Regions from separate parts of the Dickeya sp. CFBP 2040 genome, predicted to be linked through region 2. Evidence: predicted binding sites of a transcription regulator. Region 2 holds the regulator's gene; each other region holds the start of a gene.
What was found. Region 2 encodes LexA, which represses DNA repair genes until DNA is damaged. Its sites were predicted from a motif close to TNCTGTATGTACATACAGNA; they were not measured.

Region 1 (11,015 bases), on a different contig from region 2:
GATCGTCACCATGTTGTCACGCCTGGAAAGACAAGGCATTCATCAATCCACCTCTCCTTTTCTGCTGCTGGCAATTACCGAACTGGCGCAGGCGACACAATCAGCGCAATGGGCAGAATATGCCTGGCAAATGGCGGAAATTTTATTTAAACGCCATTTCCATCACGGTTTATTCGTTCGCTCTGAACATCATCGTTATGTACGACTTGACGATCCCTTTCCTGCCATTTTACTGACACTCATCGCCGCCTGCAGAAATACGTGGACGGAAATCCCCGCCATCCTGACGCAAGGGGGATATATCCATGGTGACTATCGTATTAATGGAGAAAGCCGGGTTATTTACGACACAGAATTTATTTACCCACAACAATTAATACACTGATTTTCTTTTACAGATTCATCATTACTAACGCAGGTAGGCATTATGAACGAAAACAGAATGCTGGGGTTAGCTTATATCTCGCCCTATATAATAGGGTTGATAGTTTTCACCGCCTTTCCCTTTATTTCATCGTTTGTACTCAGTTTTACTGAGTATGATTTAATGAGTCCGCCCACATTCACCGGCCTGGAAAATTATCACCGGATGCTTATGGAGGACGATCTTTTCTGGAAATCCATGGGCGTCACCTTTGCTTATGTCTTCTTAACTATCCCGCTGAAACTCATTTTCGCACTGCTTATCGCATTCGTGCTGAATTTCAAGTTACGCGGAATTGGCTTTTTCCGCACCGCCTATTACGTACCGTCTATTCTCGGCAGCAGCGTCGCTATCGCCGTGTTGTGGCGCGCCCTGTTCGCCATCGATGGTCTGTTGAACAGCTTTATCGGCGTTTTTGGCGTCGATCCGGTTAACTGGCTCGGCGAGCCGGCACTGGCGCTGATGTCGGTAACCCTGCTGCGTGTCTGGCAGTTTGGTTCCGCCATGGTGATCTTTCTGGCTGCACTGCAAAACGTGCCGCAATCCCAGTATGAAGCGGCGATGATCGACGGTGCCTCGAAATGGCAGATGTTCCTGAAAGTGACCGTGCCGCTGATTACACCGGTTATCTTCTTCAACTTCATTATGCAAACGACACAGGCGTTTCAGGAGTTCACCGCCCCCTACGTCATTACCGGCGGTGGCCCCACCCACTACACCTATCTGTTCTCGCTCTATATCTATGATACGGCCTTCAAATATTTTGATATGGGGTACGGCGCAGCGCTGGCGTGGGTGCTGTTCCTGGTGGTAGCCGTATTCGCCGCTATCTCCTTCAAATCGTCTAAATACTGGGTGTTCTACTCCGCCGATAAAGGAGGAAAAAATGGCTGATATTCATTCTCCACTGTCTGCGCAGGATATCGCAGCGGCAGAAGTTCGCCGTACGCTGCGCCGTGAAAAAATCAGCGCAGGCATCCGTTACACCATTTTGTTGGCTGTCGGCATCCTGATGCTCTACCCGCTGGCGTGGATGTTCTCGGCATCGTTCAAACCGAACCATGAGATCTTCACCACGCTGAGTCTGTGGCCAACACACATCACCTGGGATGGTTTTATCAACGGCTGGAAAACCGGCACCGAATACAACTTCGGTCACTACATGGTCAATACCTTCAAATATGTGATCCCGAAGGTCGTGCTGACGGTGATTTCCTCCACTATCGTGGCTTACGGTTTCGCCCGGTTTGAGATTCCGTGGAAGAACTTCTGGTTCGCCACCCTGATAGCCACCATGTTGCTGCCAAGCACCGTGCTACTGATTCCGCAGTACATCATGTTCCGTGAAATGGGAATGCTGAACAGCTACCTGCCGCTGTATGTACCGGTTGCGTTCGCCACTCAAGGGTTCTTCGTGTTCATGTTGATTCAGTTCCTGCGCGGCGTACCGCGTGATATGGAAGAAGCCGCGCAGATAGATGGTTGCAACTCCTGGCAGGTGCTGTGGTACGTAGTGGTGCCGATTCTGAAACCGGCCATTATTTCGGTCGCCCTGTTCCAGTTTATGTGGTCAATGAACGATTTTATCGGCCCACTGATTTACGTTTACAGCGTGGACAAATACCCCATTGCGCTGGCTTTGAAAATGTCTATCGACGTGACAGAAGGCGCACCATGGAACGAAATTCTGGCAATGGCGAGTATTTCCATTCTGCCGTCCATCATCATTTTCTTCATGGCTCAGCGCTACTTCGTTCAGGGCGTTACCAGCAGCGGAATTAAAGGTTAATTGAGGATTTATCATGGCTGAAGTCATTTTCAACAAACTGGAAAAAGTCTACTCCAACGGTTTCAAAGCCGTTCACGGTATCAACCTGACGATCAAAGACGGCGAATTCATGGTGATTGTAGGACCATCAGGCTGTGCGAAATCCACAACCTTGCGCATGTTGGCTGGGCTGGAAACCATCAGCGGCGGTGAAGTTCGCATCGGTGACAAAATAGTCAATAATCTGGCGCCGAAAGATCGCGGTATTGCCATGGTGTTCCAGAATTATGCCCTCTACCCGCACATGACGGTTCGAGAAAACCTGGCCTTCGGCCTGAAGCTCAGCAAGATGCCGAAAGACAAGATCGACGAACAGGTTAATGAAGCCGCTAAGATTCTGGAACTGGAAGAGTTGATGGACCGCCTGCCACGCCAGTTGTCCGGCGGTCAGGCACAGCGTGTGGCGGTCGGTCGCGCCATCGTGAAAAAGCCGGATGTCTTCCTGTTCGACGAACCGCTTTCCAACCTGGACGCCAAGCTGCGCGCCTCAATGCGTATCCGTATTTCGGATCTGCATAAGCAATTGAAAAAGAGCGGCCACCCCGCTACCAGCGTCTACGTGACGCACGATCAGACTGAAGCCATGACCATGGGCGACCGTATCTGCGTCATGAAACTGGGTCACATCATGCAGGTGGATACGCCGGATAACCTGTACCACTTCCCGAAGAATATGTTTGTCGCCGGTTTTATCGGTGCGCCGGAAATGAACATCAAATCGGGCAAATTGCTGGAAGATAACGGCCAGATCTCGTTGCAGGTAGGCCACTATACCATGAGCCTTAGCCAATCGCGGCAAGACAAAGTACGCGACTACGTGGGTAAAGACATCTGCTTCGGTGTTCGTCCGGAATATGTCACGGTATCGGAAACGCCTTTCGACGGCGGTCATTTCCAGGGTGAGCTGGTGCGTGCTGAGAACATGGGCCACGAATTCTTTATGTACATCAAGGTCGATGGTTTTGAACTGACCAGCCGTATGCCGTCAGACGAAGCGAGGATGATTATTAGCAATGGTCTGAATCGTCAGGTGTATTTCAGATTTGATATGGATAAATGCCATATTTTCGATGCAAAAACAGAACAAAATATCTCTCTTTAACAGGAGTATAACCGATGAAAAAAGTCATCCTACGAACATTGATTGCCTCTTCTCTGGCTCTGATAGCACACCAGTCTTTCGCCGCTGATCAGGTTGATCTACGCATGTCATGGTGGGGTGGCAATGGCCGCCACCAGGTGACGTTGAAAGCGATTGATGAATTCCAGAAAAAATATCCGGACATCAAAGTAAAAGCAGAATACACCGGTTGGGATGGTCATCTGTCGCGCCTGACTACCCAGATCGCTGGCAACACCGAGCCAGACGTCATGCAAACCAACTGGAACTGGTTACCGATTTTCTCCCGCACCGGTGATGGCTTCTACGATCTGAACAAGGTGAAAGACGTGTTGGATCTGTCGCAGTTTGATGCGAAAGAACTGCAAGCCACCACGGTAGACGGCAAACTGAACGGAATTCCGATCTCCGTGACAGCCCGTGTATTTTATTACAACACCGAAACCTGGAAGAAATCCGGCTTATCCGCACCGAAAAACTGGGATGAGTTGCTGAACGCCGGCAAAGTGTTCAAGGAAAAATTGGGCGATCAATTCTACCCGCTGGTACTGGAACATCAGGACTCACTGGCATTGTTGAACTCTTACATGGTGCAGAAATATGGCATCCCGGCGGTGGATGAAAAAAACAAGAAGTTCTCCTATACCGATGCACAATGGATAGAATTCTTCGAGATGTACAAAAAGCTGGTTGATGCCCACGTTATGCCGTCGGCGAAATACTATGCGTCATTCGGCAAGAGCAACATGTATGAAATGAAACCGTGGATTACCGGTGACTGGGGCGGCACCTACATGTGGAACTCCACTATCACCAAATATTCAGACAACCTGCAACCACCTGCCAAACTGGAACTGGGTGCTTACCCGATGTTGCCAGGCGCCAAAGAAGCGGGGTTGTTCTTCAAACCGGCTCAGATGTTGTCCATCGGCAAATCCAGCAAGCACCCGAAAGAAGCCGCCATGCTGATCAACTACCTGTTGAACAGCAAGGAAGGCATTCAGGCGCTGGGTCTGGAGCGTGGTGTACCATTGAGTAAAGCCGCTGTTGCACAGTTACGCGCCGACGGCATCATCAAGGATAGCGATCCATCGGTAGCGGGCCTGAATCTGGCCTTGTCTTTGCCGCATGACACCAAAACCTCGCCTTATTTTGACGACCCGCAGATTGTCGCCCTGTTTGGCGATGCTATTCAGTATATCGATTACGGTCAAAAATCGGTGGAAGAAACGGCCAAATATTTCCAACGCCAGGCTGAGCGTATTCTGAAACGCGCCATGAAAGAATAATTACGGATTATTTCTTTTAAGCCCCGACGCCTTCGTTGGGGCTTTTTTATTAAAAACATGTCGCAGTCAGTAAAGAAAAATTTTTTGAATCAATCGGATAAAAAATAACTGGTTACAGCGTCACACCTTTCGTCATTCACGACAATCTTTTATACTGTATAAAATGACAGTTTTTGAGATGTTTCATGACCGCGGAAGGACACCTCCTGTTTGCCGTAGCCAGCGCAATCTTCGCCAAAAAAGCAGAATTATCGCCCGCTCTGGCAACAGGCGACTGGTGGCACATCATCCCCGCCGCTATGCTGACTGCCCTGTTACCCGACATCGACCACCCGAAGTCTATCCTGGGCCAGCGCCTGAAATGGATTTCCGTACCGATTGCCAGGCTGTGCGGTCATCGCGGTTTCACGCACAGTTTGCTGGCGATATTTATCGGTATCTATATCATCCGCACCCGACTACCGGCAGGTTGGCCATTACCGGGCGATGTCTATCACGCCATGATCGTCGGCTATTTGAGCCACATTGTTGCCGATATGCTGACCACCGCAGGTGTGCCGCTGTTATGGCCTTGTCGCTGGCGTTTTCGTCTGCCCATCCTTAATAGCGACAAAGGGAACCAACTGGAGCGACTGCTATGCCTGGGGTTGATTCTGTTTATGCTCTGGCAACCGCAACAACCGCTCGAATCCTGGCATTATGGCGAACCAGCACGGTGGCTACAGCAGATCAACCAGCAGTTGCACCAGCTACTGACTCGTTGACTCAACACCTGCCGGAGTTATTCCATTTCGCTCTAACAATGTGCTTCATCTCTATATAACTGCGATATAGCAGACCTGTTATGCTACGACTACGCTGGTCACGTTTCTTTATTAACCGTGGCGGCCATGGTCATTAAAAAAGGAGTCGTGGGATGAATATTCCCCTGATAATAAATGTAGTTGTGTTTGCTGTACTGCTTTTCACACTAGGGTATGGCGGTAATAAAAGCTGGAGCCTGTCCAGAAAAGTGCTGCTGGGTCTGCTTACCGGCGTTCTGTTCGGTCTGGTATTACATCTGATTTATGGCGATGACAATCCTGTCGTCAAACAATCTATCTCCTGGTTCAACATCGTCGGCAATGGCTATGTGCAACTGCTACAGATGATTGTAATGCCGCTGGTATTTGTATCCATTCTCAACTCAGTCGCCCGACTGCATAACGCCTCATCACTGGGGAAAATCAGTCTGCTTGCGCTTGGCACCTTGCTGTTTACTACGCTTATCGCCGCCTTAATCGGTATCTTTGTGACCAATCTGTTTGGGCTTACCGCATCAGGGTTGATACAGGGTGCACAGGAAACCGCCCGGTTATCTGCAATTCAAAGTAGTTATGTCGGCAAAGTTGCAGACCTGAACGTACCACAGCTGCTGCTGTCGTTTATCCCTAAAAATCCGTTTGCCGACCTGACCGGTGCTAACCCAACCTCGATCATCAGCGTAGTGATTTTCGCCGCGTTTCTCGGCATTGCCGCCCTTCAGTTGCTGAAGGACGATGCGGTAAAAGGCGAGCGTGTATTAACGGCTATTGATACGCTGCAATCCTGGGTGATGAAGCTGGTTCGTCTGGTCATGCGTCTCACGCCTTATGGCGTTATGGCGCTGATGACCAAAATGGTCGCCAGTTCCAACCTGCAGGACATCCTCAAACTCGGCAGCTTTGTCGTGGCGTCCTACCTTGGTTTGGCATTAATGTTTGGCGTTCATGCCCTGTTGCTGGCGCTGGCTGGCGTAAACCCGGCCCGTTTCTATCGCAAGGTCTGGCCAGTGCTGAGTTTTGCCTTCACCAGCCGCTCCAGCGCCGCTACCATTCCGCTGAATATCGAAGCCCAGACACGCCGTATCGGCGTGCCGGAATCCATCGCCAGCTTTGCCGCCTCCTTTGGCACTACCATCGGCCAGAACGGCTGCGCCGGATTGTACCCCGCGATGCTGGCGGTCATGGTTGCGCCAACGGTAGGCATCAATCCGTGGGACCCGATGTGGATTGCCACTCTGGCAGGTATTGTGACCCTCAGCTCAGCCGGTGTGGCGGGTGTTGGTGGTGGTGCCACCTTCGCCGCGTTGATTGTCCTGCCGGCCATGGGTTTGCCGGTGACGCTGGTCGCGTTGCTGATTTCAATTGAACCGCTCATTGATATGGGCCGCACTGCACTCAATGTCAGCGGCTCGATGACAGCCGGCACCCTTACCAGCCAGTGGTTAAAACAGACCGATAAAGCAGTGTTCAACCGGGATGATGATGCGGCGTTAACGCATCGTTAGTTCCCTTATCAGTCATAAAAAATGCCGGAGCAGTTTCCCACTCCGGCATTTCTATTTTCAGTCAGAATTTTGGATTGGTGTCGTATTCCTGACAACTCTGGAATCCCTTGTTCAACACATGACCTGTTTCATCAAAGCTGACGAAGTAGTACTGAATCTTACCGTCATGAGTGCCTAACACATAGGTATTACAGGTTCCCCGTGCATGAAGCATTGTGGCTTGCGTCGATGCGGGTCCGGCAATCCGATTCACTTCCTGCTGGCTCATGCCTTTTTTCACATCCTTCACTACAGGTTTAGTGAAGAAATTCTCTGCACGATCATAAACCATACACCCGGAAAGCAGCAGTGCACTTGCAGCGATACACATGAATAAACGTTTTTTCTTCATGCTATTACCTCATTCGCTATCGGTGTTGCTAAGACTAGACAGCCGCAACGGTTTTTTCAAATCAATGGTTGTCATTCAACAGACTACTCGTTGACGAAAAAGCCCCCCGGTGTGATGTAAAACCACCGGCTTCTTATTGTTCTTTTGTTCCATCGGAATTAACGTTACTCTCTGGCGATGTGAACAATTGTTCTGGCACATCAATAAGTTCAGGGGGTGGAGATGTCATTACAAAGAGAAATCATTCAGGCGCTAGGGGTGAAAAGCACCATCGATCCGGCGCAGGAAGTTCGGGTGAGTGTTGATTTTTTAAAGAATTATCTGAAAGCACACCCATTCGTCAAAAGCCTGGTTCTGGGACTCAGTGGCGGGCAGGATTCAACGCTGACGGGCAAACTATGCCAGACAGCGATCACCGAATTGCGCCAGGAAACAGGCAAAGCCGAGTACCGGTTCATCGCAGTGCGTTTGCCGTATGGCGTACAGGCTGATGAACAAGACTGTCAGGACGCCATCCAATTTATCCAGCCGGATCAGGTGCTAACTGTTAACATCAAACCGGCGGTGGATGCCAGTGAAGCGACGCTGCGCGCCATCGGCATTGAATTGTCTGACTTCGTTAAGGGCAATGAAAAAGCACGCGAGCGCATGAAAGCCCAGTACAGTATCGCAGGCATGAACGCCGGTCTGGTTGTAGGTACCGATCACGCAGCAGAAGCCGTCACCGGCTTTTTCACCAAATACGGTGATGGCGGTACTGACATCAATCCGATTTTCCGCCTCAACAAACGACAGGGAAAAGCCTTGCTCAGCCTGCTGGGTTGCCCATCTCACCTTTACACCAAGGCACCAACAGCAGACCTGGAGGATGATCGCCCCTCTCTGCCGGATGAGGTCGCGCTGGGTATCACCTACGAAAAAATCGACGATTATCTGGAAGGCAAACAGCTTGATCCCATCGATGCCGCCATTATCGAAAGCTGGTATCGTAAAACCGAGCACAAACGCCGACCGCCTATTACCGTCTTTGACGATTTCTGGCGGTAATCTTTTGCGTTGATAACCGTGTTGCAGCTTTAATCCCTGTTATAGCTTTAATCCCTTCAGACAGATGCCATCCGGCATCTGTCTGTTTTCCCATAACGCCATAGCCAATAATCATTGATGATACTCATAACCCCTTATCGCGCCACACTGGCCGGACTGCTGGCGATCATACTCTGGAGTACCTCGGTTGGTCTGATTCGCAGCCTGACTGAAGCACTGGGCGCGTTAGGCGGCGCTGCTATGATTTATACCACCAGCGCGCTCTGCCTGCTGCTGGTCGGACATCGTCCCACCTTTCGTTCCCATGCCAGGATTTACCTGCTGCTCGGCGGTGCTTTGTTTGTCAGCTACGAAATTTGCTTCTCGTTGTCGATTGGGCTGGCACAAAACCGAATGCAGGCGATGGAGCTGGGGATGATCAATTATCTGTGGCCCTGCCTGACTATTCTGTTCTCACTCTTTATTAACCAACAAAAAAGCCGGTTGTGGTTGTGGCCAGGCCTTGCCTTATCGATAACCGGGATTCTATGGATTCTGAAAGGCAATGGCGACTGGACGCCTGCACAGATGTGGCAAAACATCAGTGCCAATCCGCTGGCCTATAGCATGGCGCTGATCGCCGCGCTGGTCTGGGCACTTTACTGCAATATCTCACGCCGTTTCGGCAATGGAAAAAGCGGCATACTGTTGTTTTTCATCACCACTGCCGCCGTATTGTGGGGACAATATCTGCTCAGTGATGCTCCGGTTTTCGCCTTTTCGGCACGAACCCTGCTGGAGTTGTTGTTCATCGGTGGCTCAACCGCGCTGGCCTATGCCGCGTGGGATACGGGTATTCAGCGCGGTAACATGACGTTACTGGCCACAGCGTCTTACTTTACGCCAGTACTGACGACACTGATGGCCGCAATCTGGCTGCAAACTCCCCCTACACTCGCTTTCTGGCAAGGTGTAGTCATGGTAACACTGGGGTCACTGTTGTCCTGGTTGGCCACACGTTAAGCTGCTTCAGGACAAGGTTTTCACATTAAATTGCATATATCATGCGATTTAAAAATCGTCATGGGAGTGCCACGATGTCCTCTTCCTCCGGCAAACGGATTCACCGGGAAAGCCTTACCATTCAGGCAATGATCACATTGTATGAACGGGCATTTCCAGCCCCTGCTGATGATGCGGATTATTATGTCAGGCTACAGGATTACGCATTGAACCGGCTGCAAAAGTGCTATTACGGAGACAGCAAACCAGCCTGCAAGCAGTGCCAGATCCATTGCTATCAGCCCGCCAAGCGGGAAGCCATCAAAGCCGTTATGCGCTGGGCTGGTCCCAGAATGCTGCTGTACCATCCGATATTGGCTATCCGACACCTGCTGGATGATCGCAAACCCGTGCCTGCCGTGCCGCAACGTCCGTGCGCAAGAAAAATGGCAGAACCGTCCACTCCACTTTCAGACGATTCCATAAAAGAAAAAGGCCGCTAATGCGGCCTTTTTTGTCAAATCACGACACTTTGGGTGAGGCGTTCTCCACCCGACTCTTCAATTTCTGCCCTGGACGGAACGTGACAACCCGGCGAGCGGTAATCGGAATATCCTGGCCGGTTTTTGGGTTGCGCCCTGGGCGCTGGTTTTTGTCTCGCAAATCAAAATTGCCAAACCCCGACAACTTGACCTGTTCACCATTTTCCAGAGCGCGTCGAACTTCTTCGAAAAACAACTCGACGAGCTCTTTGGCATCCCGTTTGCTGAGCCCAAGCTTTTCAAACAGGTATTCAGACATTTCAGCTTTAGTAAGCGCCATAGGTTAATCCCTCAAGGATGCTTGGAATCGCTGTTTTAGTGCTGCTACGCATTGCGCAACGGTAGCAGCAATTTCCTCTTCTGCCAGTGTACGAGCGGTATCCTGCAATACCAGACTAATAGCCAGACTCTTATATCCTTCAGCTACGCCCTTGCCCCGGTACACGTCAAATAAGTTTACGCCAACTAGCTGATTTGCGCCAACTTTCTTGCATTCAGCCAAAACGTCGCCCGCAGGCACGCTTTCAGCCACCACGACAGCAATATCACGGCGATTCGCCGGGAAACGGGAAATATCTGCGGCCTCAGGCACCACGCGCTCAGCAACCTTGTCCCACAGTACTTCAAACACTACGGTACGCCCATTCAGGTCCAGTTTGCGCTCCAATTCCGGGTGAATCACACCGATATAGCCGATGCGCTCATCTGCCAGATAAATGGCCGCAGCTTGTCCTGGATGCAGCGCGGAATGACTTTCAGCCCGAAACTCAAGCGCAGACAGTTTCCCGGTCAATGCCAATACAGCTTCCAAATCGCCTTTTAAATCATAGAAGTCAACCGTCTGGCGCGCCAGATCCCAATGTTCTTCGTAGCGAGTTCCCGTAATCACCCCCGCCAGCATGGTTTCCTGACGCACGCCTAAATCGGCATTCTGATCCGGAACAAAGCGCAGACCGCTCTCAAACAAGCGCAGGCGGCTTTGCTGACGATTCTGGTTGTATACCACAGCCCCCAACAACCCACTCCACAGAGACAGGCGCATAGCGGACATTTCTACCGAAATCGGGCTCGGCAGAATCAACGCC
Region 2 (11,015 bases):
ACGCGGTATCGATAAAGCGGTTATCGCTGCTGTAGAAGAACTGAAAAAACTGTCCGTTCCTTGCGCTGATACCAAAGCTATCGCTCAGGTAGGTACCATCTCCGCCAACTCCGACGAAACCGTGGGCAAGCTTATCGCTGAAGCCATGGAAAAAGTAGGTAAAGAAGGCGTGATCACCGTGGAAGAAGGCTCCGGTCTGCAAGACGAGCTGGACGTGGTTGAAGGTATGCAGTTTGATCGCGGCTACCTGTCTCCGTACTTCATCAACAAACCGGAAACCGGTTCTGTTGAACTGGAAAGTCCGTTCATCCTGCTGGCTGACAAGAAAATCTCCAACATCCGCGAAATGCTGCCGGTGCTGGAAGCTGTTGCCAAAGCTGGCAAACCGCTGCTGATCATCGCTGAAGACGTAGAAGGCGAAGCGCTGGCAACGCTGGTGGTTAACACCATGCGCGGTATCGTGAAAGTCGCTGCTGTCAAAGCTCCGGGCTTCGGTGATCGTCGTAAAGCTATGCTGCAGGACATCGCTACTCTGACTTCTGGTACTGTGATTTCTGAAGAAATCGGTCTGGAGCTGGAAAAAGCCACTCTGGAAGATCTGGGTCAGGCCAAACGTGTGGTTATCAACAAAGACACCACCACTATCATTGATGGCGTGGGCGACGAAGCGGCAATTCAGGGCCGTGTGACTCAGATTCGTCAGCAGATTGAAGAGGCGACTTCCGACTATGATCGTGAAAAACTGCAAGAGCGCGTAGCTAAACTGGCTGGTGGTGTTGCGGTTATCAAAGTTGGCGCAGCCACTGAAGTCGAAATGAAAGAGAAGAAAGCCCGCGTTGAAGATGCGCTGCACGCGACCCGTGCTGCCGTTGAAGAAGGCGTGGTTGCCGGTGGTGGCGTGGCGCTGGTGCGCGTAGCGGCGTCTATCAGCAAACTGACTGGCGACAACGAAGATCAGAACGTAGGTATCCGTGTTGCACTGCGCTCTATGGAAGCACCGTTGCGTCAGATCGTATCTAACGCGGGTGAAGAGCCGTCTGTGGTTGCTAACAACGTGAAAGCCGGTGAAGGTAACTACGGTTACAACGCTGCGACTGAGCAGTATGGCAACATGATCGACATGGGTATTCTGGACCCGACCAAGGTAACCCGTTCTGCTCTGCAGTACGCGGCTTCTGTGGCTGGCCTGATGATTACCACCGAATGTATGGTCACCGAACTGCCGAAAGGCGACGCGCCTGATTTAGGTGCTGCCGGCGGTATGGGCGGAATGGGTGGTATGGGCGGTATGATGTAATCTGCCACGTAACTGCAGCGATATTCTCGCTGTGGTGCCTGTCACACGAAAAAACTACCCGGCCAACGCCGGGTAGTTTTTTTTAATGGCCGTAAGCCAACCTGGATGTTCCTTGTAATGGTAATGCACGTTCTGTGCGAACGTACATCATGTGCGTGACGCCCCACTGGTTTGCAACAAAATGTGAGATGAGCGGGTATGTTGTTTGAAATTCATGCAAATCGTTAACGTACGGTTCGAAGCCGGTTATCAGCGTGCAATTCTTCGCTAGAATAAGCATCTGCGCTACAATTAGCAGCGTATTTTATTTATTAAACACCAGGTGGAATGGGATAAATGTCTGATGAGGCGTTGGCTAGCCTGCACTCGGTTGAGTGGTGCGCGCCCGAAGATTTACCTGCGTCCGTGGCGGATTGGTTGGTTTACCGCGATTCGATGACGCGCCGTCTGGAACGGTATTGTATGCGATTGACCGTGCAGGTCGGCAAAGAGCAGTTTGTGTCGTCGCTGGATATGGCTGGTGAGCCGGAGTTGTTGCCGCTGAGTGAGCGCTATTGGCTACGTGAGGTAACGCTGTTAGGTGACGGCAATCCCTGGTTATTTGGTCGCACGGTAATACCGGAGCAGACGCTGGAAGAGGCTGATATTGACCTGACGCAGGTCGGTAATACGCCTCTGGGGCGTTATTTGTATTTACAAGGGCCACCGCCGCGCGATGTCATTCAAACTGGTCGATGCGGATCATTGTGGGTGCGGCGTTCACGTGTGCTTTTGTCGGGCAATCCGTTGCTGATCACCGAGCTATTTTTGCCGGATGCCCCCGTTTATTTCCCCGACGCCCATCAGGGCTGAGTGCAGAAGGAGAATCAGGCGTTGGAACGATTGTTAACGTCAGGACGCTGGGGCGCGTATTTCCGTTTGATGCGTATCAATAAGCCGATTGGCACCCTACTGCTGTTATGGCCGACACTGTGGGCGCTGTGGTTGGCAGGGCGTGGAACGCCGGCTCCTTGGACGCTGTTGGTGTTTGTCGCCGGGGTGTTCCTGATGCGTGCGGCAGGGTGTGTGATTAATGATTACGCCGACCGCCATTTTGACGGGCATGTTAAACGTACTGCGGCACGCCCGTTGCCTGCCGGATTAGTGAGCGAACAATCTGCCAAGGTACTGTTTGTCATACTGGTGTTGCTGGCGTTTGGCCTGGTGCTGACCATGAACCCGTTGACTATCTGGCTATCGGTTGCTGCACTGGCATTGGCCTGGGTATACCCGTTTATGAAGCGAGTCAGTCATCTGCCGCAACTGGTGCTGGGTGCGGCGTTTGGCTGGTCTATCCCGATGGCTTACGCCGCTGTGAGCGAGTCGTTACCTGCTACCTGCTGGCTCATGTTTTTTGCCTATATCTGCTGGACTGTGGCCTATGACACCGAATACGCGATGGTTGACCGCGATGACGACCTCAAGGTCGGGATAAAATCTACTGCTATCTTGTTTGGTCGTTATGACACCTTGATTATTGGCCTGCTACAACTGATGACGCTGGTGGCGATGCTGGCGCTGGGTCGGATGATGGGGTTGGGACAGATTTTCTACTGGTCAGTGCTGGTGGCAGCGGTGTTGTTCGCTTATCAGCAGAAACTGATTGCCCGGCGTGAGCGCGAAGAGTGTTTTCGGGCGTTCCTCAATAACAATTATGTTGGCATGGTGCTGTTTTTCGGCATTCTGTTTGGTCTGTAATAACAGCCCTGCGGCGTCTCCGCAGGGCTTACTGTTACTCAGCGTCTTCCTTTTCTACCAGACTAACGACGGGTTCGTTGCCGCTGTCGCTGCTCTCTTGTGCCAGACTGGCGCTTTCAATCGTCAGCTTCACTTCCGGGGTAAGTAGTTCGCCCAGAATGTTATACATCGCCTGGACGTGCTCCAACACCGCTTCACCACTGTCACCGACATACCCTTCGTTACGCAACGTGTTGACCAGCGTAGAGAACACCGCTTTATCGAAAAATTCTGGCGCGTTGATGCCATGCAACACTGAGAGGCGTTGAGCCATGCTGCGGCTTTCTTTCTCCAGCGCTCCCCGGCTTATCGTGGGGTTGGCGTTCAGCAATGCCAGAGTAATAGCATAACGCTGTAGTGTTTCGCGGACACCCGCAGCCAGCAATTGCAGCGTACGGATACGTGCGGGGTGTAACTCCAGCACGTCATCCTTGCTCAAAATGAGTTGCTGACGCGCCAGTTCCGCAACTAATTTGTCCAGCACGTCAGCCAGTTCAGCTTTTTCGTAATGCAGGAACAATTCAGCCTGCAGCAGTGGGTAAATCAGTGTGATTTGACGTAACAGTTCCGCCGTGGTGATGCGACGGCAATACATCACAATACTGGCAACCAGCGACGGCAGCACCAGCATATGATGGATGTTATTGCGGTAGTACGTCATCAGTACTGCCTGCTCGCGCGGCAGGACGATAATATCGCCGACGTTGTCTTTCTCTACCTCGAACTTGTCCATGCTTAGTGCATGATCCAACAGCTCGGCAGCGGTTTTGTTCGGTACCGTGATATCGTTGCTGTAAGGAACGTTACGTAGTAGTTGCAGATAGCACTCCAGTTGTTCTTCCATCTGCTCGCGTGTTAGCGCTCGCTGACGTGAGGCCAGCAACGCGGTACAGCACAGGTTCATGGCGTTGGCCGCTGCTGCGTTATTGATACGCACCATGATGTCGTCGGCGATATCCTGTACGGTAGGTGTCAGCCAGGCTGGGCGCTGCGGGTCGATAGGGTCGATAGCGTCACGCCATTGCGGTACATGGTTGTTGAGGTAGGTGGTTAGCGACAGCGGTTCACCGACATTAACGTACCCCTGACCAAGATTGCGTAATTTACGCAGCCCCCGCATCATCTGCAGGAAGCCCTCTTTCTCTTTCGTGGCACCGCGCAACTCTTTAGCGTAGGTTCCCACTTCCATCACATGCTCATAACCGATGTAAATCGGCACCAATGTGATAGGTCGGGGACCGCCGCGCAACATTGCCTGGATGGTCATCGACAGCGTGCCGGTTTTGGGTTCCAGTAAACGACCCGTGCGGGAGCGGCCACCTTCGACAAAGTATTCCACCGAATAGCCGCGGGTAAACAACTCGCCCAGATACTCGCGGAACAGCGTGGAGTAGAGCTTGTTTCCTTTGAAGGTGCGTCGGATGAAAAATGCGCCCAGACGACGGAAAACCGGGCCTGCTGGCCAGAAGTTAAGGTTAATGCCGGCAGCGATATGCGGTGGCACCAGCCCTTGATGGTAGAGCACGTAGGAGAGCAGCAGATAATCCATGTGGCTGCGGTGACAGGGAACATAGACGATTTCATGCCCATCCTGCGCCAGTTGGCGCACCCGCTCGGCATTGTGCACGTTGATGCCCTGATACAGACGGTTCCAGGTCCAGCTCAGCACCCGGTCAGAGAGTCTGACGGCTTCATAAGAGAAGTCGGCGGCAATTTCTTCCAGCAGGGTAATGGCATTTTGCTGGGCCTTGTCATGGGAAATCTTCTTGACCCGTGCTTCATCATCAATCGCCTTGGCGATAGCATGGGAGGACAACAACTTATTGAACAATTCCTGACGGACCGGCAAACGCGGACCAACAGTTGCCAGCCGCAGACGTGAGAAGTGCATACGGGCTACGCGCGCCAGCTTATGGGCGATAGTCTTGTCGGTGCCGTGCTCAGTTGCCATATAACGCAGCGATACGGGGACGGAGAAGCGCACAAAACTGTCGCGCCCCAGCCATAAAACGGCGAAGAATTTCTCGATGCCGTTCAACAGGCGCAGGTGTGGGGTGTCCTGACTTTGTCCCTCACGGCCTGGTGAACGACCGAACATGACCGAAACCGGCACCATCTGTATGTCGAGTTCCGGATTGTTACGGTGCAGATCCAGATAGTCGTGGAACAATTTTATCGACTGCTGTTTGGGTACGTAGTAACGAAACAGGCGTGGGCCATCGTTGACGAACACGTGGCTCGGCAGGGTTTTCCCATCGATCTGTAGCGGTTGCAATGGGTCCGGCAGACTTAGCTCCAGACATTTGGTGCGCAGAGTCAGCAAATCTGCCTTGGAGTTGTAGGGCAGGACATAGAAAATTGGCCGCGTCGGATCCAGTCGTTGCTCATTAACGGGGTCCTGTGGAATAACCTTACTTCTTACCAGTAATTTTAGCGGGAAATTCAGTAGTTTATAGTAAATTATACGCCAACCTGACATAACAACCAGAAGCCTCTTGTTAGCAATTCGGGCCAAGGATACCAGAAACCAAACAGGATATCTGTGGTGATGAAACCAGGGGGGCGCGTTAAAATCATGACCAATCACAAATTAAAGGCGGAGTACGCATGAACAAAGCAACCGGAATGACCCGAATTATCAAAGCGACGGGTTATTCGCTGCAAGGGTTGAAACAGGCATGGCGGCATGAAGCGGCGTTTCGCCAGGAAGTATTGCTTACGCTTGTCGCGGTAATGATTGCCTGCTGGCTACCGGTTTCCATGGTTGAGCGGTTGCTATTAATCGGTTCTGTCGTGCTGATCGTGCTGTTTGAACTGGTCAATAGCGCTATTGAAGCCGTAGTGGACCGGGTTGGGATGGATTACCACGAGTTATCTGGTCGGGCTAAAGATATTGGTTCGGCGGCAGTATTCGTTGCCTGTTTGTTGGCCGCGGTGGTATGGGGAGCGATACTGTGGAACCGTTTTGCGTGACGATTTGCATAATCACAGAAAAATCCGTGCAATCGTGATATCGCGGTTCCCATCGGCACTTTCCCTGTATATACTCACAGCGAGACTGTATAAACAAACAGGGGGCGGAATGAAAGCGCTAACTACCAGACAACAGCAGGTTTATGATCTGATTCGCGATCATATTTCACAAACCGGTATGCCGCCCACCAGGGCCGAAATTGCCAGTCAACTTGGCTTTCGCTCGCCAAATGCAGCTGAAGAGCACCTCAAGGCGCTGGCGCGTAAAGGCGTCATTGAAATCGTCACCGGTGCTTCGCGCGGTATTCGTCTGCTGATGGAAGAAGAAGATCAGGGACTGCCGTTAATTGGCCGTGTTGCCGCAGGTGAGCCGTTGCTGGCACAGCAGCATATTGAATGTCACTATCAGGTAGACCCGGCGATGTTTAAGCCCAGCGCTGATTTTTTGCTGCGGGTAAGTGGTATGTCGATGAAAGACATCGGTATTCTGGACGGCGATTTACTGGCGGTGCATAAAACGCAGGATGTACGTAACGGTCAGGTCGTGGTGGCGCGTATTGAAGATGACGTGACGGTCAAACGGCTGAAAAAACAAGGTAATATTGTGCAACTGCTGGCAGAAAATAAGGATTTCGCGCCAATCGTTGTCGATTTGCGTGAACAGAGTTTCTCCATTGAAGGTTTGGCGGTCGGTGTGATCCGCAACAGTGACTGGAGCTGATGCCCTTGTTTCAGCTCGCCTTATCGTGGGTGGTGATGACAACCGCCCATTGAGGTAGCTTGTCTGGATGAACGCCTGTATTTGCCGGTTGCGTTACAACGTGGTTGATCACCGAAGTGGGATGCAGACAAGCGTGTTTAGGAAGATTAATGTATTCCGGAAGAATGGTGTGAAGTAATGCTCCACACTCGGCAGGCATTTTCCATCATTTAACGTTTTTCACATTTAACGTTTTTTCACCATGATGCTGTGATCATGATTACAGCTGTCCCGATGCTCGCAAGACTCCACTTTCAGGCATTCGCCACACAAGCCGTGAGCTTCCACCACACTGTGGCGTAGGGCAAAGCCCGCCTGCTTCGCCAACTGGTGCAGGGTTTCCTCAATACCTTCTGTCTGGCGTTCTGTCACTTGCCCACAACGATCACAAATAAATAGCGCCGACGTATGACTATGCTCTTCGAAATGATGGCACAGCACATAACTATTGGTGGACTCTACTTTGTGGATAAAGCCTTGTTCCAGAAGAAAATCCAGTGCGCGATAAACAGTAGGCGGTTTAGCCTGGGGTTCGGAAACACGGAGCAGATCCAGCAGATCATACGCGCTGATAGCACCAGGTTGCTGGGCCATCAATCGCAATACCTCTTGACGCTGAGGAGTCAGACGCACGTTGCGTTGCTGGCAAAGCTGTTCAGCCTGGGCAACAAGTTTGTCCGGATTGGTTGAGTCCATTGCAGTAACCCTGAAGCGAGTGTGAAATTATGGCGGCATCTTACCATGACTGGACAAAAACGCCGAGACGGCGGCTTCAAGGTTGTTCTGAACTCCCTCAGCCAATAAGACATGGTGCCAGCAATGGTTCAGGGAAGGCGTTTTTTAGTTGCGTTTAACATTATTGCAGGTGCAACTAAGCCACCAGATCGATCAGTAATGCGCGTGTGGCGGTTTCTGCCCGGAAAGTGAGGCGGTTTTCCTGCTGGACAAACGCGCCGTCGCCGCAGTGCAACACGTTGGGTGCGGCGCTAATATTGCCATTGATGCTGAGGATACCGTGGATCGATTGCAGATAGGCGCGGTTACCATTCAGTGTCAGGCTATGTTGCTCACCTGCCGCCAGATTCAGATGATGTATCCAGACCTGTTGGCGCAGATGGAGGGCATTAGCTGATTCATCCGGTGATGCCAGTAATTGATAAGGACGCTGTGCTTCTAGCGTGAGTCGTTGCAGACACTGGTTCTCCCGCGTTGGACAGGCATCCAGCCATAGCTGCAACCGGGTTAGTGGCGTGTCGTTGCCAACATTATGTTCGCTGTAGCTGACAGTAGGCTGGGTGGCGAGCAGCAGCGCTTCGCCTGCTTTGGCGCGCGTATGGTTACCGTTGCTGTCGCGGTATTCCGCTTCGCCCTGCAATAAAATGTTCAGAATATCGACGCGCGGGTAGGTTCGCGGCTGAAAAGAGGCACCTGGCGCCAGTACTTCCTGATTGAGAACCCGTAGTGAAGCAAACCCCAGTAATTCAGGATCAAAGTAATGACCAAAAGAAAAGGTGTAACGTGCCTGCAACCAGCCATAGTCAGCCTGGCCGCATTGTTCTGCTGCTCTGCTAATGATCATGGCATTTGACCCTGATAATTATTAATAAAATGATAGTAATTGTCTGGACGATGGATTGTTAGCCAGTTAATCTGGTTAGTATATTCAAAAATCCTGAATGAGTGAGAGAATGGCAAAAGAACGGGCATTAACACTAGAAGCATTAAGGGTTATGGACGCCATTGATCGCCGTGGAAGTTTTGCCGCCGCTGCCGATGAACTGGGGCGTGTGCCTTCAGCCCTGAGCTATACCATGCAGAAATTGGAAGATGAGCTGGATGTGGTGCTGTTTGATCGCTCTGGCCATCGCACTAAATTCACCAACGTCGGGCGGATGCTGCTGGAAAGGGGGCGTATCCTGCTGGAAGCCGCCGACAAGTTGACTACCGATGCTGAAGCGCTCGCACGAGGATGGGAAACCCATTTGACCATCGTCATGGAAGCGCTGGTGCCGACTGAGCGCCTGTTTCCATTGCTGGATAAACTTTCGCTGAAGGCTAACACTCAGGTGTCGTTGCTGACTGAGGTGCTGGCTGGTGCATGGGAGAGGCTTGAGCAGGGCAGGGCAGATATTGTTATCGCACCTGACATGCACTTTCGTTCCTCTTCGGAAATTAATACCCGCAAACTCTATTCAATGAAGAGTGTGTACGTGGCCAGCCCGGATCATCCAATTCATGATGAGCCAGAGCCATTGTCGGAAGTCACGCGCATCAAATATCGCGGTATTGCGATTGCCGATACCGCCCGCGAACGTCCAGTGCTGACGGTTCAGTTACTGGATAAACAGCCGCGCCTGACCGTGAGTTCAATGGATGATAAACGGCGTGCATTGCTGGCGGGGTTGGGGGTGGCGACCATGCCGTATGAGCGGGTGGCGCAGGATATCGCCGAAGGGCGATTGCGGGTCGTGAGTCCGGAAAATACCATCGAAGCCCAAATTATCATGGCATGGCGTCGTGATAGTATGGGTGAAGCTAAAGCGTGGTTTTTACGGGAAATACCACGCATATTCAACGCGCATTGATGATGGCGCAGGCAAAGCATAACGCCGTCGGCTGAATTCCCCACCGACGGCGTTGTCAGGTATAGCCTGGTGAATTGTCTGTACGTTTACTACAGCGCGTTCACTACAGATTTAGTAACGCTTATCCCGGCCATGTGGTGCGGCCAGATCCCCATCCGGGCCTACCGAGATGATGCCGTAAGGATTAATCGTGCCATGGCTACGGTAATAGTGGTGGCGAATATGCTCCAGATTCACCGTGTCGGCTACCCCCGGTAACTGGTAGATTTCACGCAGATAACCATACAGATTGGGGTAATCGCTAATCCGGCGCTGGTCACATTTGAAATGGGTGTGGTAGACCGGATCAAAACGGATCAACGTCGTCCACAAACGGATATCCGCTTCGGTGAGCCGATCTCCAGCCAGATAACGTTGTCGGTCAAGGATCGATTCCAGCCGATTCAGCGCATTAAATACCAGCCTGACTGATTCATCGTAAGCCTGCTGGGTAGTGGCGAAACCGGCTTTATACACGCCGTTATTAACCTGATGGTAAATCCACTCGTTCAGGTCATCGATTTGCCCCTTCAATTCCAACGGATAGTAATCATCAGGTGCGGCACCGCAGCCGTCGAAGGCACTGTTTAACATACGGATGATATCGGCTGATTCATTGCTGACAATCGTGTGCTGCTGTTTGTCCCAGAGTACCGGAACGGTGACGCGTCCGCTGTAATCGGCTTTGGCGTGCTGATAAAGCTGGTATAGAAATTCGTGTTGATAGAGCGTGTCGCCAGTGGCCTGTGGAAAGTCGGTATTAAAGGTCCAGCCGTGGTCCAGCATCAACGGGTGTACTACTGAGACGTCAATGTGTTGTTCCAGTCCTTTGAGTTTTCTCAGTAACAACGTGCGGTGGGCCCATGGGCAGGCCAGCGACACATACAGGTGGTAACGGCCAGCTTGTGCGTTGAAACCGCCAGAGCCTGTTGGGCCGGGTTCGCCATCAGCAGTGACCCAATTGCGGAAAAATGTCTGTGGGCGTTTGAAATGTCCGCCGGATGACTGGGTTTCATACCAGGTATCATGCCATACACCGTCAACCAACAATCCCATAGCCGGGTCCTCCCAGAATGTGACGATGGCAGCCAACAATATACTGTTGACTGCCATAAGATAATCGGGTTGTGTTGCTTAGCTGATTATTATTACCATTTTTTGTTCAGCAGGCGGTCGATGCTGAATGCGCCTGGACCAGTGACGAACAGCAGAACATAACCGCCAGCGATAGACAGGTTTTTCATGAACATCAGCTGGTTAGCGCCTTGGGCGAAATCAGTGTGGAAAATGAATGCCGTCAGCAGGGTAAAGACAGCAGTGATAATAGCGGTAGTACGGGTCAGGAAACCGAACAGTACAGCCAGACCACCACCCAGTTCCAGCAGAATGGTTAACGGCAGCAGCGCCCCTGGAACACCCATCGCTTGCATATACTGCTGGGTCGCGGCGTAAGAGGCTCCCAGTTTGCCATAACCAGCAACAATAAACAGAATTGGCAGCAGGATACGGGCAATCATCAGCAGTACATTCTCAAAATTTTTCATCGATATCTCCAGTGTGTTTGCGGCCGAAGCAATATTCGATA
Region 3 (11,015 bases), on a different contig from region 2:
TTAATTTGCCCGGCATCATCCTGACCTCCAGCCAGCATCTTAGCAGACTGAAAGAAAGACGATTTTCTATCAGCCCCCCTTATACCTCCCTGAACGGCAATTATATTATTTTTATTTCACAACCTATTGTGGATAATTTAGGCAATTATCTCGGTTATATCGGTGGTTCCCTTTATCTGAATAGCCAGCGGGTTCTGAATGAGTTTATGAATACGCAATTCAGCAATGACAGTTTTAATACTTATGTGATTGATAAAGAAGGCACCATCATTTATCACCACGACATTACCCAAATTGGCGCTAAATTTAACGATTCACATGCCCTGTCCACGATTAGCAGTCAGAATAAAGGCAGTTTTATGATGCCGGATGAACAAGGTATCCCTTCACCGGCTTCATTTATTCGCACACAAAAATCAGACTGGATTATCATCACTCAACAGTCATTTCACTCCATTGAAGAAGCGCTGAATAACGTGATGCTCAATGTGCTCAGACAGGGTACGCCGCCAGGCATCCTCACGCTGCTGGCGATAAGCCTGCTGGCCTATTACATTGCCAAACCGCTACGCCGACTGGCGAAATCAGCCAGCAGCATGGAACAGCTCGGTGTGATAAACAAAATCCGCGCGGTCAAAGCCTGGTATCAGGAAGTCGAACAGTTAAAACGGGTATTGCTGATAGGTACGGTGCTGTTGCATAAACGTATTGGCCGCCTCAGCTCGGAAGCCCATACCGACCCGCTTTCCGGTATGCTGAACCGCCGCGGTATGCTGGAAAGCATGGAGGAGATCCGTGGCGAATATAAAAAAGTCTCCGTGATCGCCATTGATATCGATCACTTCAAAGCGATTAACGACTCTTTTGGTCATGACGTTGGTGATGAGGTCATTCGTAAACTGAGCCAACAGATCCGCAAAAACTACCGTAAAACCGATCTGATCTGCCGCATTGGCGGTGAAGAATTTCTGATTCTGCTGCCGGGTGCCGACATTACCGTCGCCACAGTAATCGCCGAACGACTACGCAATAATGTCGCCAACACGGTCTATATACCAGGTTCGCATCACCATCAGGTCACTATTTCAATTGGCGTGACCACCTTTAACCCACAGGAAGCAGCTCTGGATATCGCCATTAAAACGGCGGATAAGGCGCTGTACAAAGCCAAAAACAGCGGACGTAATCAGGTGGTGGTGGAATATCTCTCTGAAGATATGTCACTGGCACAACATTAACAACCGGTCCGGTATGCTCAATCGCAGCATACCGCCGGTAGTCATACCTGAAAACAAGGTTACTCAACGCCGCCTCTCCTTGACCACTGGCTTGATAGCTAAACTGTGCCGCTGGCGCGGTGCCTTCGGCAAGCGTCTTCGCTGTTCGGGCCGCCCGTGACGTGCTCCCAGCACGGCACGGGCTTTCGCTGCGTCCATGCGGCTCACCCGGCGAATCCGCTAGCCTCAGCACAGTTTTGACGCTGGAAAAACCACTTCCGTCAAATAGGAAGGTTTATCAATAACCTAAACTGATTAACCCCGATCCAGAATCGGTTTCAGGAACCGGGCGGTGTGAGATTGCTCGCACTGCGCCACCGTTTCCGGCGTGCCGGACACCAGAATCTCGCCGCCGCCGCTGCCGCCTTCCGGTCCCAAATCGACAATCCAATCCGCGGTCTTGATCACATCCAGATTGTGCTCTATCACCACAATGGTGTTGCCCTGATCGCGCAACTGATGCAAAACCGCCAGCAACTGCTGAATATCGGCGAAATGCAGGCCAGTCGTCGGCTCGTCCAGAATATACAGCGTCTGCCCGGTGCCACGCTTCGACAGCTCACGCGCCAGCTTCACACGCTGCGCCTCACCGCCGGACAACGTGGTGGCGGACTGCCCCAGCCGAATGTAGGACAAACCGACATCGATCAGCGTTTGCAGCTTGCGCGCCAGCGCCGGAATGGCATCAAAGAACTCGCGCGCCTCTTCAATGGTCATTTCCAGCACTTCATGGATGCTCTTGCCCTTGTATTTAATCTCCAGCGTTTCGCGGTTATAACGTTTGCCTTTGCACTGGTCACAGGGCACATAAATATCCGGCAGGAAGTGCATTTCCACCTTGATAACACCGTCACCCTGACAGGCTTCGCACCGCCCGCCGCGCACGTTAAAACTGAAGCGGCCAGGGTTATAGCCACGGCTGCGCGCTTCCGGCACGCCGGCAAACAATTCGCGGATCGGCGTAAACACACCGGTGTAGGTGGCCGGGTTCGAGCGAGGGGTACGACCGATCGGGCTTTGATCGATATCGATCACCTTGTCGAAATGCCCCAGCCCCTGGATCTCGCGGTACGGTGCGGGTTCGTTCAGTTCACCGCCGTTAAGCTGACGCTGGGCAATCGGGAACAGCGTATCGTTGATCAGCGTCGATTTACCGGAACCGGACACGCCGGTAATGCAGGTGAACAGCCCGACTGGCAACGTCAGGGTCACGTCTTTCAGGTTGTTGCCGCGCGCGCCAATCAGTTTCAGTACTTTAGTCGGATCGGCCTGCACCCGCTGCGCCGGGATCTCGATTTTGCGCGCGCCGCTCAGGAACTGCCCGGTCAGCGATTCCGGCACCGCCATAATCTGCGTGGCCGTGCCTTCGGCAATCACCTGACCGCCATGAACACCTGCGCCGGGACCGATATCGATGATATGGTCAGCGGCACGGATGGCGTCTTCATCATGCTCTACCACAATCACCGTGTTGCCGAGGTTGCGCAGGTGAATCAACGTCTCCAGCAGGCGTTCGTTGTCGCGCTGATGCAGACCGATTGACGGCTCGTCCAGCACATACATCACCCCGACCAGACCGGCACCGATTTGGCTCGCCAGACGGATGCGCTGCGCCTCACCGCCGGACAAGGTTTCCGCCGAGCGCGACAGCGACAGGTAATTCAGGCCGACGTTAACCAGAAAGCGCAGCCGATCGCCAATTTCTTTCAGCACTTTTTCGGCGATTTTCGCCCGCTGACCACTCAGCTTGATGTTATGAAAAAACGCCATCGCGTGGCCGATGCTCATATCGGCAATCTGCGGCAGCGTTGTCTGCTCCACATAGACGTGGCGCGCTTCTTCACGCAGGCGGGTGCCGTGACAACTGGCGCATGGCCGGTTACTGATGAACTTCGCCAGTTCCTCACGCACCGCGGTCGATTCCGTCTCTTTGTAGCGGCGCTCCATATTGTTGAGCACCCCTTCGAACGGATGACGACGCACTGAGGTGTCGCCGCGATCATTGATATACTTGAACTCGATATTTTCCTTGCCGGAACCGTACAAAATCACCTTGTGAATCGCCGGGCTGAGGCTATCAAACGGTGCTTCCACATCGAACTCATAGTGCTCCGCCAGTGAACGCAGCATCTGGAAGTAGTAGAAATTGCGGCGATCCCAACCACGAATGGCGCCGCCAGCCAGCGACAGCTCGCCGTTCTGCACCACACGCGCCGGGTCGAAAAACTGCTGTACGCCCAGCCCGTCGCAGGTCGGGCAGGCCCCCGCCGGGTTGTTGAATGAAAACAGCCGGGGTTCCAGCTCATGCATACTGTAGCCGCACACCGGACAGGCGAAATTGGCGGAAAACAGCAGTTCCGGCGCGTTCGGCTCATCCATATCCGCCACCACAGCGGTGCCACCGGACAACTCCAGCGCGGTTTCGAACGATTCGGCCAGGCGCTGCGCCAAATCGTCACGCACTTTAAAGCGGTCTACCACCACTTCGATGGTGTGTTTTTTCTGCAACTCCAGCTTCGGCGGGTCCGACAGGTCGCACACTTCGCCGTCGATACGCGCGCGGATATAGCCCTGCGTCGCCAGGTTCTCCAGCGTCTTGGTGTGTTCGCCCTTGCGGTCTTTAACCATTGGCGCCAGCAGCATCAGCCGCTTGCCTTCCGGCTGCGATAAGACATTATCCACCATCTGGCTGACGGTCTGGGCATCCAGCGGAATATCGTGTTCCGGGCAGCGCGGCTCACCGACACGGGCAAACAGCAGACGAAGGTAATCGTGGATTTCAGTGATGGTGCCGACGGTAGAACGGGGGTTGTGCGAGGTGGATTTTTGCTCAATGGAAATGGCGGGCGACAACCCTTCAATGTGGTCCACATCCGGTTTTTCCATCAGCGACAGAAACTGGCGCGCGTAGGCCGACAACGACTCCACATAACGACGTTGCCCTTCAGCATACAGCGTATCGAACGCCAGCGAGGATTTGCCGGAACCGGATAACCCCGTCACGACGATCAACTTATCGCGTGGAATAATCAGGTTAATATTCTTCAGGTTATGGGTTCGGGCACCACGAATTTCGATCTTATCCATGCATACTTTTCCCGCAATAGACGCTGTTTTTTATCCTTTACGAAAGAAAGGAAAGCGATAGAAAAGGCCGATTATGGCATAAACAAAACTGAATGGATATCCAGTATTTGACTGCAATAACAGCAATATGGCAAATAAAGACGCAAGCTGGCTCGCGGCTCTCGCACCGGTATAATCTATAGCACTGACGTGCTAGAATTATTCGTTTAAACTTTTAAAACGTGATTGTTCAGGAGACACCAACATGGCCAGCAGAGGCGTTAACAAAGTGATTCTTATCGGGAATCTGGGTCAGGACCCGGAAGTCCGTTACATGCCGAATGGCGGCGCAGTCGCTAACCTGACTCTGGCCACGTCGGACAGCTGGCGCGACAAGCAGACCGGCGAGCAGAAAGAGCGCACCGAGTGGCACCGCGTTGCACTGTACGGCAAGCTGGCGGAAATCGCCGGCGAATACCTGCGCAAAGGCTCTCAGGTGTATATCGAAGGCCAGTTGCGCACCCGCAAATGGCAGGATCAGAGCGGTCAGGATCGCTACACCACCGAAGTAGTGGTCGATATCTCCGGTAGTATGCAGATGCTGGGTGGCCGCGCAGGCGGCGGTGCACCAGCCGGTGGCGGCATGGGCGGTAATATGGGTGGTGGTAACGCGCCACAAGGTGGTTGGGGTCAACCGCAACAGCCGCAGCAAGCCAACCAGTTCAGCGGCGGCGGTCAGTCCCAGTCCCGTCCGCAGCAAAGCGCGCCGATGCCAGGCAACGAACCGCCGATGGATTTTGACGACGACATTCCGTTTTAAAAAACACCCTGGCATTTTTTAAAACGGTTCTGATTCTTAGTGGGCTGTCGCAGAGAAAGCGACAGCCCCTTTATATTACGATGCTCGTGGTGAATAGCGGATATTCACTAATGGAGGATGGAAACGAGCATACCATTGCTGCGCCTACAGGTTGCTCGCAGGCAATGATTTTATACCCTAAATAATTCGAGTTTCAGGAAGGCGGCAAGGGAAGGAATCCCGATGAGCTTACTCAGGTAAGTGATTCGGGTGACTGAGCGCAGCCAACGCACCTGTAACTTGAAGTATGACGGGTATAAAACCAGACATAGGTAGCTCTGATTATATTCCCCTTCAACAACCGCTACTCCGTTCCTTGCCACCATTTTGAATTCGGAACATCCCAAGGCAGCGCAGGCTGTGTGCGTATTTTTTTGTATTCGCCATTGCAGAAATGATACGAAATCAACTCTAAGAAATGGCGTTTTTCTCCATCCGGCTTGAATGTTATAACAAACAGCAAAAGGGGATTCTTTGCAGACTGCCAAATATTATTAATCTCCTTAACTTCATCATCTACACGACCAGATTTACAGTAGGAAATGAACGCAGAGAAATGTTTTTTATCGCTATCGGATTCAATTTTTTTAAGTTTTTCAATTTTATCATTCCCTTTTTTCCCCTAATTCATCCCACGTCCATTCGACGTTGGCCATTATCGTACCGTTAGCGTCACGAATTACTGAACCTGTTCTATTACCAGACTCAAAAAATAAATAACACCCTAGTAAATCAGCATATTTCTTAACAGCACACCCAATATGATTCGTCCAATTCACGCTATAGATATACTTTCTGTTTGGAGCAGGAAAATCCTGATACCAGAAAGCGTTAAATATAACAACAAAATCTTCCATTATTGTTTCCATCAGACACATCCTCATAAAATGATATAGTTAGCACCATCACAATAATAAATCACAAAATTATTGTCAGGCCATACTCTCATAAATTATCGAGTATTAATCATTTGCTGTACTTCTGCAAATAAAATCATCCAAGTAGCTTCGCCAAATAATATTCCATTTTTTGGGCATAGAAGTTAAAAAATGGGGTGTCGCCGGCCACTTAATGAGTTCAGCACTTAAAAAAATATGAGTTCTCTTTTTTCATCACGTTACTATGCCATTCATCATGGCTAATTTACGTATTATTCCGTTGAACGTCCCAATACGCTTTTCGGCACACGCACCATCAGCAATACTGTCTTTTATTTAGCGCTTAAACATGTAGTGCCCCCCGCACCGACTCCCTGATCACCACATGCCCGGCCAGCTCGATGCGCTGGGCGACGCCAAGCGCCTGTGCAGGCAGCAGTTGTTGGGTCAGCAGGTGCAGCGCGGCGCACGCCATCTCTTCGAACGGCAGATGCACGGTGGTAAGCGACAGCGGCAACATGTCGAGCGGCAGAATGTCGTCCATGCCCATCACCGAGAAATCATCCGGCACCCGCAAGCCGTGCTGACTGAGCGCGTCGATTACACCAATGGCCTGATTATCGGCAGCGCAGAAAATGGCGGTGACGCCGAGCCGGTCCGGGTGACGCGCCAGCCAGTCGAGCAGCGCGTCGCGGGCGGTCAGCGGCTGAAAATCCGGCAGCGACAGAATCAGCCGCTCATCGGGTGCGATCCCGGCTTCAGCCAGCGCATCCCGGTAGCCGCGCTCGCGTTCACGGATAGTCTGACGCGAAGGCCAAGTCAGATGCAGGATGCGGCGGTGCCCCTGCGCTATCAGATAACGTACTGCGGCGGCGGCTGCATAGTGGTTGGCAGGCATCACGGCGTTAAGCCGCATGGTCGGGTCTTCGCCGTTAATCAGCACCGCCGGCACGCCGCTTTCCGCCACCGCATTCAGCAAGGCGGAATGATCGTCATTGACTATCAGGATACCGTTGGCCTTATCGCCCCGCAGCGCCTGTAACAGTTGCTGTTCGTTGATGCTGTCCGGCTCGCCGACAAACGGGCTGAGCTGGATGTTGCGCTGCTGGCACAGGGTTTTTAGCCGGTTGATCAACGTCAGCGACACCAGATTAAGGTCGCTTTCCAGCATCAGATTACGCGGCGTCGCCAGCATGATGTGGCGCAGCGGCTCCGGGTTCTGCGCCGTTTTACTCGCCTTGTGCAGCGGATACCCCTGCTCGGCAGCAATCGCCATAATCTGCTGGCGCACTTTGGCGCTGATGGGCGCGGTGCCGTTCAGCACCCGCGATACCGTACTGATCGACACGCCCGCACGCTCAGCAATATCTTTGAGCGTCTTCATTTATTTCATTCCTGTGTTGGCAATACCGGTGGTGATGTATTTTTGCAGGAACACGAATACCGCCGTCACCGGCAGCAGCGACAGCATGGTCATCGCCAGAATATAGTGCCACTGTACCGAGAACTGCCCCTGAAACGCATTCAGGCCGATTTGCAGCGTAAAGTTATCCTGGCTGGACAGCACAATCAGCGGCCACAGGAAGTCGTTCCAGCGCCAGATAACCGAGAAGATCGCCAGCACTGCCAGCGCCGGCGCAGTGAGCGGCAGGATGATTTTCCAGTAGATGCGAAATTCGCTGGCGGCGTCGATGCGTGCCGCTTCGATCAACTCATCCGGAATGGTCAGCATGTACTGGCGCAGCAAAAACACCCCGGTGGGCGTGGCGATAGTCGGGATGATCACCCCCCACAGGTTATCGCCCATACGCAGGCCAATCACCACCAGAAAGGTCGGCACCATTACCACCGACAGCGGGATCATCATGGTGGACAAGAATAACGTCAGTACCGTGCCGCGCCCGCGAAATTCGTATTTCGCCAGGGCGAATGCCGCCATCGAACTGAGCAGCAGCGTCAGTAGCGTCGCCATCACCGTTACGAATACGGTGTTTTTCAGGTAGGTGGCGAAGTGAAATTTCGACATCGGCGTGGCGTAGTTGTCGGTTTCCAGATGCAGGGTTTTCTGCGGCGTCAGGTTCTGCACCGGCACCCGCACTATCTCCTGCGGCGCTTTCGGGTCCACCATCTGCGCCAGCAGGCCGATGCGGCGCACCATCGCCAGTGTTTTGCTGCTGCCGTCGTCCTGCTTCGCCTGCCACAGCTCCAGCGGTTTCGGGTAGTCGGGCAGCGTGACGGTGCTGGCGGCCTCCGGCAAAAAACTGGGCGGAAAACGGTTGATCTCCGACGGCGTTTTCAGCGACGACATCGCCGCCCACATCACCGGGATCAACACCAGCAGCGTGCCCACCACCAGCCACACCCAGCTCAGAATGTCGGTGACGTGAATCCGCCCCGGATAACGGGTACGGGTAAGAAACGCGATTATCTTCATCATGCCGACTCCCGGTTATTTTTTGCCTTCCAGACGGCGGGTGAGCAGAAACTGCAACGCCGTCAGGATCATCAGCACCAGCCCCATCAGCACCGACGCCGCCGACGCCAGCCCGTACAGCGAGGCATTGGACGAAAACGCCGTCTGATAAATGTACTGCACAATAAAGTTGTTGGCGGTACCCGGCCCACCGCCGTTGGTCAGCACCCAGGCTTCATCGAAGATCTGCACGCTGTTGATGGTCAACAGGATCACCACCACCAGAATGTTGGGTGCCAGCAGCGGCAGCGTCAGGCGATAGAAACCGCGCCAGCGCGAGGTGCCGTCCACCGCGGCGGCTTCATAGATATCACGCGGAATCGCCTGCAACCCGGCCAGCAGAATCAGAGTATAAAAACCGACGTGAAACCACACCGAGACGAACACCACCCAAAAACGCGCCAGCGACGGCTCCAGCAAAAACGTCACTGGCTGGCCGCCCAGCGACGACAGCACCAGATTCAGCAGCCCATTACGATTAAGGAACCACTGCCACACCAGCCCCACCACCACCGGCGACAACAACACCGGGTAAAAGAAGATGGCGCGGAAAAAACCGCGGGCGATGATCTTGCGATTAAGGATCAGCGCGGTGACCAGCGCCACGCCGAGCGTGCAGGTCACATTAAAAAAGGTGAATGAGACGGTGTTGTAAATTCCCGTCCAGAACAGGTCCTGCTCGCAGCTGGCGGGCACGGTGTACTGCTCGCAACGCAGCAGGGTAGCGAAGTTCTGCAACCCGACGTAGGGCCGGTCCCACAACAGAATGTTGGTGCCGCCGGTAAAGGCGTAGCACACCGCCAGCAGGATCGGAATAAATACGAACACGGCGAACAACAGCATGTTCGGTGCAATGAAAAACCACGGCATCACCCGGCGACCGCCGAATTTTTGCAGCAGATTGACCGATTTTTCCACCGGCGTCACCAGCGTATCCACCAGCGACGCACCGGGCTGAATCAGCGATTTTCGGTTCATGGTCGTCCCCCAATCATGATTGTTTTCACTCATGGCTGTCTCCTGCTCATGGCTGTTTCCCGCTTATAACTGTTTTGCATTCACTACGGTCTTACGCCTTCAGGCATCCGGTTCCGCCAGACGCGGCAGCACCTGACCGGTGTCGGCGTCAAACAGGTGGCAATAGGCGTGCGGGAAACGCACAAACACCAGCTCGCCGGTGCGGAATTCATGGTGCCCCGGCAGGTGCACAATCAGTTCGTCTTCAATACCGGCGCAGCGACCATAGATAAAGGTTTCGTGCCCCATCATTTCGCAACGGTCGATGCACAGCGACACGCCGTCGCTATGCTCCTGCACCAGTTGGCAGTGTGATGGCCGGATACCCAGTTCCACCGTTTTCCCCTCTTCGCCGCGAAACGGCAGGCGTAACAGATGACCGGAGGGGCAGCGCACCTCCACTCCGTCATCCGACGCGCTGCTGATGGTGACTCGGAATATATTCATGCGCGGCGAGCCGATAAACCCGGCCACAAACTTGTTTTTGGGTCGGTTGAACAGCTCCAGCGGTGTCCCCACCTGTTCGATACGCCCGCCGTTGAGCACCACAATGCGCTGCGCCATGGTCATGGCTTCGACCTGATCGTGGGTGACGTAAATCATGGTCGTGCGCAGCTTCTGGTGCAGCCGGGTCAGTTCGCCGCGGGTTTGCACCCGTAGTTTGGCGTCGAGGTTGGATAAAGGCTCGTCAAACAGGAACAGGTCCGGGTCGCGCACAATGGCACGACCGATGGCGACACGCTGCTGCTGCCCACCGGACAGCGCACGCGGCTTGCGTTCCAGATATGGCTCCAGCCCCAGCATTCGGGCCGCTTCCGTAATGCGGCACTCAATTTCGTGTTTGGGGAAATGCAGGTTTTCCAGCCCGAATGCCAGATTTTTGCGTACCGACAGATGCGGATACAGCGCGTAAGACTGGAATACCATGGCGATTTTGCGTTCCGCCGGGCTGAGATCGTTCACCTTGCGATCACCGATCCACAGCTCACCGTCGGTGATGGGTTCCAGACCGGCGATCATCCGCAACAACGTGGATTTGCCACAGCCGGAAGGCCCGACGAATACCATAAACTCCCCGTCGCGGATGGTCAGATCCACGCCTTTGATAATCTGTACCGACCCATAGCTTTTATGGACGTTTTTTAGTTCCAGACTCGCCATCACCGTTTCCTCAAACCTGTTTCTGTTTTCAAACCCATTTCTGTTTTTCAAACAGAATGTCGCTGCGCCAGCAGCATCAGCATGACCAGCGCCTGCCCGTACGGCACGGCGACATTGGGGATATCGTGATAAAATTGCAGGTCATGACCCATTGCGGTGCCGTCCGACACGCCTTGCACCACACCCTGTTCATCGATTTGCGCCACCACCGCCGCCAGCCCTTTGTCCAGCACCTGTTGTGGAAAATCCGCCAACATGCCGAGCTGACGAGCAGTAAGAATCCC

Region 1: Dpoa2040_RS14225 (metal-dependent hydrolase) is a predicted target of LexA. The motif match lies at 4,814-4,833, and genes of this name have one in related genera.
Region 3: uvrA (excinuclease ABC subunit UvrA) is a predicted target of LexA. The motif match lies at 4,451-4,470, and genes of this name have one in related genera.

What each region holds. Positions count from the first base shown of each region.
Region 1 covers NZ_JAAVXH010000092.1:48,629-59,643, forward strand. Annotated here, with positions in the region: gene pelW (pectate disaccharide-lyase PelW) at 1-385, shown strand, start outside; gene Dpoa2040_RS14205 (carbohydrate ABC transporter permease) at 428-1,318, shown strand; gene Dpoa2040_RS14210 (carbohydrate ABC transporter permease) at 1,311-2,213, shown strand; gene Dpoa2040_RS14215 (ABC transporter ATP-binding protein) at 2,227-3,354, shown strand; gene Dpoa2040_RS14220 (ABC transporter substrate-binding protein) at 3,369-4,661, shown strand; gene Dpoa2040_RS14225 (metal-dependent hydrolase) at 4,847-5,425, shown strand; gene Dpoa2040_RS14230 (L-cystine transporter) at 5,578-6,969, shown strand; gene osmE (osmotically-inducible lipoprotein OsmE) at 7,031-7,360, opposite strand; gene nadE (ammonia-dependent NAD(+) synthetase) at 7,583-8,407, shown strand; gene yddG (aromatic amino acid DMT transporter YddG) at 8,525-9,409, shown strand; gene Dpoa2040_RS14250 (nitrous oxide-stimulated promoter family protein) at 9,484-9,891, shown strand; gene ihfA (integration host factor subunit alpha) at 9,911-10,210, opposite strand; gene pheT (phenylalanine--tRNA ligase subunit beta) at 10,214-11,015, opposite strand, start outside.
Region 2 covers NZ_JAAVXH010000006.1:103,594-114,608, reverse strand. Annotated here, with positions in the region: gene groL (chaperonin GroEL) at 1-1,297, shown strand, start outside; gene ubiC (chorismate lyase) at 1,634-2,149, shown strand; gene ubiA (4-hydroxybenzoate octaprenyltransferase) at 2,171-3,034, shown strand; gene plsB (glycerol-3-phosphate 1-O-acyltransferase PlsB) at 3,069-5,552, opposite strand; gene Dpoa2040_RS00750 (diacylglycerol kinase) at 5,681-6,046, shown strand; gene lexA (transcriptional repressor LexA) at 6,156-6,767, shown strand; gene zur (zinc uptake transcriptional repressor Zur) at 6,993-7,502, opposite strand; gene Dpoa2040_RS00735 (pirin family protein) at 7,678-8,385, opposite strand; gene Dpoa2040_RS00730 (LysR family transcriptional regulator) at 8,495-9,391, shown strand; gene Dpoa2040_RS00725 (glutathione S-transferase family protein) at 9,503-10,486, opposite strand; gene Dpoa2040_RS00720 (DoxX family protein) at 10,579-10,974, opposite strand.
Region 3 covers NZ_JAAVXH010000087.1:153,512-164,526, forward strand. Annotated here, with positions in the region: gene Dpoa2040_RS12415 (sensor domain-containing diguanylate cyclase) at 1-1,238, shown strand, start outside; gene uvrA (excinuclease ABC subunit UvrA) at 1,533-4,364, opposite strand; gene Dpoa2040_RS12425 (single-stranded DNA-binding protein) at 4,609-5,163, shown strand; gene Dpoa2040_RS12430 (hypothetical protein) at 5,808-6,071, opposite strand; gene Dpoa2040_RS12435 (LacI family DNA-binding transcriptional regulator) at 6,424-7,464, opposite strand; gene Dpoa2040_RS12440 (carbohydrate ABC transporter permease) at 7,465-8,517, opposite strand; gene Dpoa2040_RS12445 (carbohydrate ABC transporter permease) at 8,530-9,531, opposite strand; gene Dpoa2040_RS12450 (ABC transporter ATP-binding protein) at 9,631-10,731, opposite strand; gene Dpoa2040_RS12455 (glycoside hydrolase family 105 protein) at 10,779-11,015, opposite strand, start outside.